Regions from separate parts of the Kitasatospora sp. NPDC001683 genome, predicted to be linked through region 2. Evidence: riboswitches for the same ligand, from Rfam matches in the RefSeq annotation. Region 2 holds a riboswitch; the other holds the start of a gene.
What was found. A riboswitch is a leader RNA that binds a small molecule or an ion and turns the genes downstream of it on or off. The one in region 2 is predicted to bind cobalamin.

Region 1: it holds a riboswitch for cobalamin, as region 2 does, so the genes downstream of both, ACWCYO_RS15575 (ribonucleoside-diphosphate reductase subunit alpha) here and ACWCYO_RS27755 (cobalamin biosynthesis protein) in region 2, are expected to answer to the same signal.

The regions. Positions count from the first base shown of each region.
Region 1 covers NZ_JBSFGK010000024.1:36,061-40,273, reverse strand. The annotation lists gene ACWCYO_RS15575 (ribonucleoside-diphosphate reductase subunit alpha) at 1-1,097, opposite strand, end outside; cobalamin riboswitch at 1,291-1,423, opposite strand; gene ACWCYO_RS15570 (glycosyltransferase family 39 protein) at 1,496-3,160, opposite strand; gene ACWCYO_RS15565 (glycoside hydrolase family 26 protein) at 3,157-4,213, opposite strand, start outside.
Region 2 covers NZ_JBSFGK010000061.1:7-4,219, forward strand. The annotation lists gene ACWCYO_RS27750 (transcriptional regulator) at 197-850, opposite strand; cobalamin riboswitch at 1,101-1,228, shown strand; gene ACWCYO_RS27755 (cobalamin biosynthesis protein) at 1,284-2,393, shown strand; gene ACWCYO_RS27760 (cobyric acid synthase) at 2,544-4,082, shown strand; gene ACWCYO_RS27765 (putative cobaltochelatase) at 4,079-4,213, shown strand, end outside.

The DNA of each region.
Region 1 (4,213 bases), on a different contig from region 2:
CCCCACAGGTCGACCAGTTCGGGCACGTCGGCCGGGGAGAACAGCGACCAGTCCTCGTTGGCGTTGACCCGGCGCATGAACTCGTCCGGGATCCAGTGCGCCAGGTTGAGGTTGTGGGTGCGGCGCGCCTCCTCACCGGTGTTGTCGCGCAGCTCGAGGAACTCCTCGATGTCGGCGTGCCAGGTCTCCAGGTAGACGCAGGCCGCGCCCTTGCGGCGGCCGCCCTGGTTGACGGCGGCGACCGAGGAGTCGAGGGTGCGCAGGAACGGGACGATGCCGTTGGACTTGCCGTTGGTGCCGCGGATCAGGCTGCCGCGCGAGCGGATGCGCGAGTAGGACAGGCCGATGCCGCCGGCGTGCTTGGACAGGCGGGCGATCTGCGCGTAGCGGCTGTAGATCGAGTCCAGGTTGTCCAGCGGCGAGTCGAGCAGGTAGCAGCTGGACATCTGCGGGTGCCGGGTGCCGGAGTTGAAGAGCGTCGGCGAGGAGGTCAGGTACTCCAGGCGGCTCATCAGGCCGTACAGCTCGGCCACTTCGCGCACCGACTGCTCGGTGTCGCCGACCGCCAGGCCGCAGGCGACGCGGAGCAGGAAGTGCTGCGGGGTCTCGATGACCTTGCGGGTGATCGGGTGGCGCAGCAGGTAGCGGGACTGGACGGTGCGCAGGCCGAAGTACTCGAAGCGGTCGTCGCCCGCGGTGTCGATCAGGGCGTCGAGGGCGGCGGCGTGCTTGGCGACGAAGGCCGCGGTGGTGTCGCCGATCAGGCCCTCGGTGTGGCCGACGGCGATCGAGGCGGAGAAGGAGACCGAGCCCTGGCTGTTCGCCTCGTCGACGATCTCCAGGGCGAGCAGGCGGGCCGCGAGCTTCGAGTACTGGGGGTCCTCGGCGATCATCGACGCGGCGGCGTCCACGGCCAGCCCGCGCAGCTCGGCGAAGTCCGAGCCGGCGTGGCGACCGCGCAGCGCGGCGGCGGCGACATGGCCGGGGTCGACCTCGGTGAGGTCGGCGCTGCGGTCGGTGAGCAGCCGCAGCAGCGCGCCTCCGGGGTCGGAGACCGTCGGGTCGGTGAAGGCGGTACCGGAGCCCTGGGTGGGCAGGGTGGCTGAGGCAGCGGTGGTCAAGGCGCTCTCTCCTGGCGGCGATCGGCGGCGTGATCGGGGTCACCCGGGCCGATCTGGGCAGGGGAGCACGGCGCGAACGCGGGGACGCGTCGCGCGAGGTGTCTCCCCGGCCCGCCCGCGAGGCCCGGAGGGGTGGTGCTGAGTGCCGGCGCGGCCTCTGCGGGAGGGCCGTGGCGCACGCTGTCCGGCAGGTACTCGGACTCGCGGGTACGGCTGTTGGGGCCGCCCGCACACCGCTGCGGGGCAGTCCCGGACTCTCACCGGGTTCCCCTGCATCGACAGCAGGAGTGAGCATACATGTAGTGCCGGCTGACTGCGGCGGCACCATATGTTGTGCCTGTCGTGTCGTGCGCGCCGACGGGCTGGGCGGCCCGTCAGTGCTTCAGGTAGACCTTGTACGTACTCGAATCGCCGGTCGGGGAGGTGAATTGGGCGATCAGCCGGTAGTGCCCGCTGGCGGTCAGGGCGGCGCTCAGCGCCCGGTCGGTGGCCTCCGGGGCGGTGCTGTCGAGGACGACCATGGTGAACCAGCCGTCCCGGATCGCGGCGGTGCTGCCGTCCTCGCCGTGGTGCTGCATTCCGGCGCCGTCGCGGTAGTCCGTCCCGGCCCGCGCGGAGACCCACTGTTCGGGCTTGGAGACGCTGCCGAGGTAGTACTCGGCGAGTCCGTCGACCTCGGTGAGGTAGTGGCCCTGGGGAACGGCGTGGGCCCGCAGGACGGCCAGCAGGCGGCCGGAGTCGGGCCCGTTCTGGTAGCGCAGGGCGGACTGCTCCATGCCGAGGGCGAGCAGCGCGACCCAGACCAGGATGCCGAGTTGGGGGTGGCGGAAGTGGGCGCCGACCAGCCGGGTGAGGCCGAGCCCCGCGATCGGGGTGGCGAGCAGCATGCCGTAGCCGAGGTGGCGGAACAGCGCCCCGGAGGTGCCGGTCGACAGGTGGACGGCGGGGATCAGCAGCGCGGTGGCGGTCAGCACGGCGCCGAGCAGGACCCGCCCCGCCCGGGTGGTGGCGGCGCGCTCGCCCTCGGGCGACTCGTGTTCGGTCATCTGCTCGCGGCGGGCGTACGAGATCGTGCCGGCCACCGCGAGGACGGTGAACAGTCCGCCCCACTGGAGGGTGCCGAGCAGGATGGAGCCGGCCGAGCCGGGGGCGTTGCCGTGCGCGGGGGACCAGTGCGCGACCTTGCCCAACTGGCCGTAGGGCAGCAGCAGGAGGGCGGTGCCGACGGCCAGCAGCAGGGCGCGCAGGGCGGCCGGGCCGGGCCGGCGGTGCGGCCAGGCGCAGGCGAGGGCCAGCAGGACCAGGGCGGGGACGGCCAGGACCGCCGAGTACGCGACGGCACAGGCCAGCGCGGCGGGCGGGGCGGCGGTCAGGACCAGGGCCGGTGAGCGCCGGGCGGTGAGCACCGTGAGCCAGGCCGTGAGGGCGACCAGGAGGACGGCGAGGGACTCGGGGGCGCCGTAGAAGCCGACCACGACGGTGGACTGCAGCACGGCGTAGGCGGCTATGCCGCAGATGGCGACCCGTTCGTTGAACAGCCGCCGGGTCAGCGAGTACAGCAGCACCGTGGTGAGCAGTCCGAAGCCGAGGCTGAGCAGCCGGGTGCCCCAGATGCCGCCCGCGTTCGCGGCGGCGCCGGCCAGCGGCGGGTACAGCCACGGCGAGCCGGGGACGCGGTCGAGCAGGTCGGTGGTGACCGGGGTGCCGTGCAGGAGGTGGTCGAGCTGCTGGCGGCCGGCGACCATGGCGGCGGCCTCGTCGGGGTGCGCGGCGGCGAGCAGGCGCAGCGAGAGCGCGGCCTGGACGGCCAGGACGGCGCCGAGCAGGCCGCGGGCGATCCAGCGCCGCCGGGGGCTGGAGGCCGGGTCCCAGCCGATCGCGGGGACCTGCGGGATGGTGTACGGGGCCAGCTCGACGCCGTCGGGGTTGTCCACGGCCACGGCCACGGCCGCGGCTCGGCGGGGTGCGGCCCCATCGGGGGCGATCGGCTCGGCGTCGAGGGGGTGCTGGGGGGAGGACTCGGGCTCTGTGCTCATCATGGGTTCCGGATGTCGAAGCCGTAGCGGGGGGCGGACACGCGCTTCTTGAACTCGGCGAGGGTGTCCGGAACGGTCTCGACCCGCCAGTCCGCCCGCTTGATCATGTTGAACCAGATGAAGCCGACGATGTCGTCGTGCGCCTCCAGCCCGGTGAACAGCTGGTCGACGAAGTCGCGCTGGTGCCTGCCCTGTTCGGCGGCGGTCTCGCTGATGAAGAAGGGCTTCTTGCAGAAGGTGCGGATCTCGGCCATCGTCGCGCCGTACAGGGCCTCGAAGGTCTTGGGGCTGTCGTTGGTGAAGTAGCCGGTCATGCCGGCCCAGTCGACGTAGTCGTCGCCCGGGTAGTACGGCGCGAGGCGGGTGTTGGGCGCGGGGACGGTGATGTTGGGGCTCCAGACCCAGATCACGTTGGTCGCGCCGGCCCGGTCGAACAGGTCGTGCACGTGGCGCCAGGCCGCGACGAAGTCCTGGGGGCTGGCGGTCTTGCGGCCCCACGGGTACCAGTCGCCGTTCATCTCGTGGGCGATGCTGATGGCGATGGGCTGGTCGAGCTTGGCGACCGCCTTGGCCACGCCGCGCACGTAGTCGTCGGTGTCGCCGGCCGCGATCGAGGCGAGCGAGTGGTCGTACGGCTCCCAGGCCATGAAGGGCAGGGCTCCGGCCTGGTAGATCCGGCGCACGCCGGCGGTGTCGAAGCCGCCCTTCCAGTGGGCGTAGTACTCCAGGATGTTCGGCTGCTTGCCGATCGCGGCGGTGTAGCCGGGCAGCGCGTCCATCGAGGCGGGCACGTCGGGCAGGGCGGCGCCGAGGTACTTGCGGCCCGGCTTGAGCAGCGGGGTGACGTCGTACGGGACGCCGGTGGGCAGCGCCCTGGGCTTGGCGGGGGTGCTCGGGGTGGCGCCGGGGCCGGTGGCGGTCGGCGCGGCCTGGGCGAGGTCGTCCTGCAGGGCGAAGCCCGGGTCGGCGGGGCCGCAGGCGGCGAGCAGCAGCAGGGTGGCGGTCAGCAGCGGGAGCGCCAGTCGACGACGGAGCAGGCCGGCCCGTCGGGGATGG
Region 2 (4,213 bases):
GACCGTTGGCAGTCTGAAAATCACCCGCAACGCCCCTCTCCGGGCCACCCCCTCCACCGCCCCTCCCGCAGCGCGTCCCTCTCGCCTGGTCGGGTGGTGGGGGGAGGTGGGGCGTGGGGGTGCGAGGCGGAGCCCGCGCGCCCACGAGGGGGCGGGGGTGTTGTGGGCGCACGAGGCGAAGCCCGATTGGGGGGGGTCAGACCGGAATGGCGGGGTTGTGGGTGCTGAGGAGGTGCCAGAAGCGGGGGGTGAGGGGCGGGGTGGGGGTGCGGGGCTGGGCGGTGGCGCCCCAGTGGGAGGGGACGTGGTGTTCCTGATGGAGGACGGGGAGGACGGCGGCGAGGTCGGCTTCCGGGACGGGGACCAGGTGGGCGAGTGGCCGCAGGTGGGGCTGCCAGCGGCTGCCCACGCACTGGCGTAGGAGGCGGTCGAGGGCCTCGCCGCGCCCGGTGGCCTCGATCAGTTCGGTCAGCCGCAGGCCGAGCACCTGGGCGAGGGCGTGGGTCTGGTCCGGGTCGCCGTCCCAGTGGCCGGTCAGTTCGGCCTGCCGGTAGGCGGGCAGCGGCACGCCTACCCGCTCGGCGACGAGGTCCGGGCTGAGTTCCCGGGCGAGGCGGTGGTCGCGCAGGCTCACCGGGCGGCCGCCCATCAGCTGGTCGGCCGGGCACCAGAGGGCGCGGGCCAGGGCGACGAACTCGGCCTCGCCGGGGCGCAGGTCGCCGTTCTCCCAGGCGAGGACGTGCCCGGCCAGCAGCCGTACGCCGTGCGCGGCCATGCCTTCGGCGACCTGTTCGGGGGTCAGGCCGAGGCCGGCCCGGTGGGCGCGGGCTGCCTCGGGTGAGAACGGCACGGGGGGAGGGGCGGCAGTGGCGGGGGACTTTCTGCGGCGCATGGCACCGAACCGTAGGTGCGGCCCTCGGTCCGTCCCAGCCGCCGAACGCACGAAGTGGAGCTGACGGGCCCTCCCCCGCGCTGGGCGATCGCACAGGCCGGTATCGGTGGCCGGTACCGGTCCGTCGTGTGACCAACCCCTCCGCGACCTCGGTTGACTCCCGGTTCGGCCGCGTGATGGGATCCTGGGGCCAAACGGAGGCATGGAGAGGAAGCCGGTGCGAGTCCGGCGCGGTCCCGCCACTGTCACCGGGGAGCACGCTCGGAAGTGCCACGGCGGGCCGTCAGGAGCCGCTGGAAGGCCCGGGGGTGCGTCCGACCCGGAAGCCAGGAGACTCTCGCCCCCGGTACGTCGATCCAGGGCGCGGACCCTGAGTGAGGACACCCACGCGATGCAGGCTGCCCCGCCCCGTCGGCCCGCCGCCGTGCGCCCGCTGACCCGCGCCGCCGCCTTCGCGCTGGGCGCCGTCGCGGGCTACGCCGCCGACGCCCGTTTCGCCGACCCCCGCCGCGGCCATCCGGTCGCCCTGTTCGGCAGCGCCGCGACCCGCCTGGAGCGGCGCGTGTGGCGCGACGACCGGACCGCCGGGGCCGGGTACACGGCGCTGTGCGTGGGCGCGGTCGCGGCCGGCGCGCTGGCGCTGGACCGTACGGTCGGGCGCCGTCCGCTGGGCCGGGCCGCGCTGGCGGCGGCCGCGACCTGGACGGTGCTCGGCGGCACCTCACTGACCAGGGAGGCGCGCACCATCGGGCGCTCGCTGGCCGCGGGCGATCTGACGGCCGCCCGGGAGCGGCTGCCGCACCTGTGCGGGCGGGATCCGAGCGCGCTGGACGGGCAGCAGATCGCCCGGGCGGTGGTCGAGTCGGTGGCCGAGAACACCGCCGACGCCGTGGTGAACGCGCTGACCTGGGGCACCCTGGCGGGCACGCCCGGGCTGCTGGCCTTCCGCGCCGTGAACACCCTGGACGCCATGGTGGGCCACCGCTCGCCGCGCTACGCCCGCTTCGGCTGGGCCTCGGCCCGGCTGGACGACGTCGCGGGCTGGCCGGGCGCCCGGCTCACCGCGCTGCTGACGGTGGCCGCCGCGCCCGAGCCCCGGACCGCCTGGCGGGTCTGGCGCCGGGACGGCTCCGCCCACCCGAGCCCGAACGCGGGCCAGGCCGAGTCGGCCTTCGCGGGTGCGGTGGGAGTGCGGCTGGGCGGGACGCTCCGGTACCCGCACGAGCCGAAGGGCGCGCCGGAGCGCGGGGGCACCTCCCAGCCGCCAGGTTGGGGGAGACCGTCGGCTCCGGGGCAGGAGCGCCCGGAGGCGAGTGCGGAGCCACGTGAACGCGTGGAGCACCGGCCCGTGCTGGGCGGGGAGTTGCGGCCGGTGACGGTGGACGACATCGAGCGGGCCTGCACGCTGTCCCGGCGGGTGGGCGCGCTGGCGCTGGGTACGACGGTCGCGGGGCACGTCCTGCTGCGGATGCTGTTCGGCAAGAGGAGGGGTGGGGCATGAGCGAGCGCAGCGAGCTCGTCATCGGAAGGTGCGCATCGTGCGAAGCGCCTGCCGAGCGGAGCGAGGTGGACGCATGAGCGAGCGCAGCGAGCTCGTCATCGGAAGGTGCGCATTGTGCGAAGCGCCTGCCGAGCGGAGCGAGGTGGACGCATGAGCAACGCGCTGCTGGTCGCCGGGACGACCTCGGACGCGGGCAAGAGCGTGGTGACGGCCGGGATCTGCCGTTGGCTGGCTCGCCAGGGCGTGCGGGTCGCGCCGTTCAAGGCGCAGAACATGTCGTTGAACTCCTTCGTCACCGCCGACGGTGCCGAGATCGGCCGCGCCCAGGCGATGCAGGCGCAGGCCGCCCGGGTGGAGCCGGAGGCGGCGATGAACCCGGTGTTGCTGAAGCCCGGCGCGGACGGCCGCAGCCAGGTGGTGCTGCTCGGCCGGCCGGTCGCCGAGGTGGGCGCGCTGGACTACCGCGAGCGCAAGCCCGTCCTGCTGGAGCGCGCCCTGGAGTGCCTGGCGGACCTGCGCCGGCGCTACGACGTGGTGGTGTGCGAGGGCGCCGGGTCGCCCGCCGAGATCAACCTGCGCGACCGGGACATCGCCAACATGGGCCTGGCCACGGCCGCCGCCCTGCCGGTGGTGGTGGTCGGGGACATCGACCGCGGCGGGGTCTTCGCGGCGATGTACGGAACGCTGGCGCTGCTGTCCGCGGAGGACCAGCGGCACGTCGCGGGCTGGTTCGTCAACAAGTTCCGCGGTGACGCCCAACTGCTGGCGCCCGGGCTGGAGATGCTGCACGAGCTGACCGGCCGTCCGGTGCTGGGCACCCTGCCGATGCTGCCCGGCCTGTGGCTGGACGCCGAGGACTCGCTGGACCTGTCCACGGTGGTGGACCGGGTGGACGGGCCAGGGCCGCTCGGGGCGGACGTGCTGCGGGTGGCCGTGGTGCGCTTCCCCCGGCTGTCCAACTTCACCGACCTGGACGCGCTGGCGCAGGAGCCGGGCGTGCTGGTGCGCTGGGCCACCCGGCCGGAGGAGCTGGCCGACGCCGACCTGGTGGTGCTGCCCGGCACCCGGGCGACGGTGGCGGACCTCGCCTGGCTGCGCGAGCGCGGCCTGGAGCCGGCGCTGAAGGCGCGGGCGGCGGCCGGGCTGCCGATCCTCGGGGTCTGCGGCGGCTACCAGATGCTGGCGCGCTCGATCGAGGACGAGGTGGAGTCGAAGGCGGGGCTCGTCGGCGGGCTGGGCCTGCTGCCGACGGACGTCCGCTTCGGTGCCGAGAAGGTGCTGGCGCGGCCGGTGGGCGAGGCGTACGGGCAGCGGGTCGAGGGCTACGAGATCCACCACGGGGTGGTGTCGGTCGAGGGAGGGGAACCGTTCATCTCTGATGACGATGGGCAGGGGCTGGACGGCTGCCGGGTCGGCTCGGTCTGGGGCACGACCTGGCACGGCGCACTGGAGAACGACGGCTTCCGCCGCGAACTCCTGTGCGAGGTAGCCGAGTTGGCGGGCCGGGCGTTCGTGCCGGCGCCGGACACCTCCTTCGCCGCGGCGCGCGAGGCCCGGCTGGACCGGCTGGGCGACCTGATCGAGGAGCACGCGGACACCGACGCGCTGTGGAAGCTGATCGAGGGCGGGGTGCCGGCGGCCGGAACGCTGCCGTTCCTCCCGCCCGGGGCACCTGGGAGTGACGCATGAGTGACGTCCGCTATCCGTTCACCGCGATCGTCGGCATGGCCGACCTGCGGCTCGGGCTGCTGCTGAACGCGGTCTCCCCGGCCGTGGGCGGTGTGCTGGTGCGCGGCGAGAAGGGCACCGCGAAGTCGACC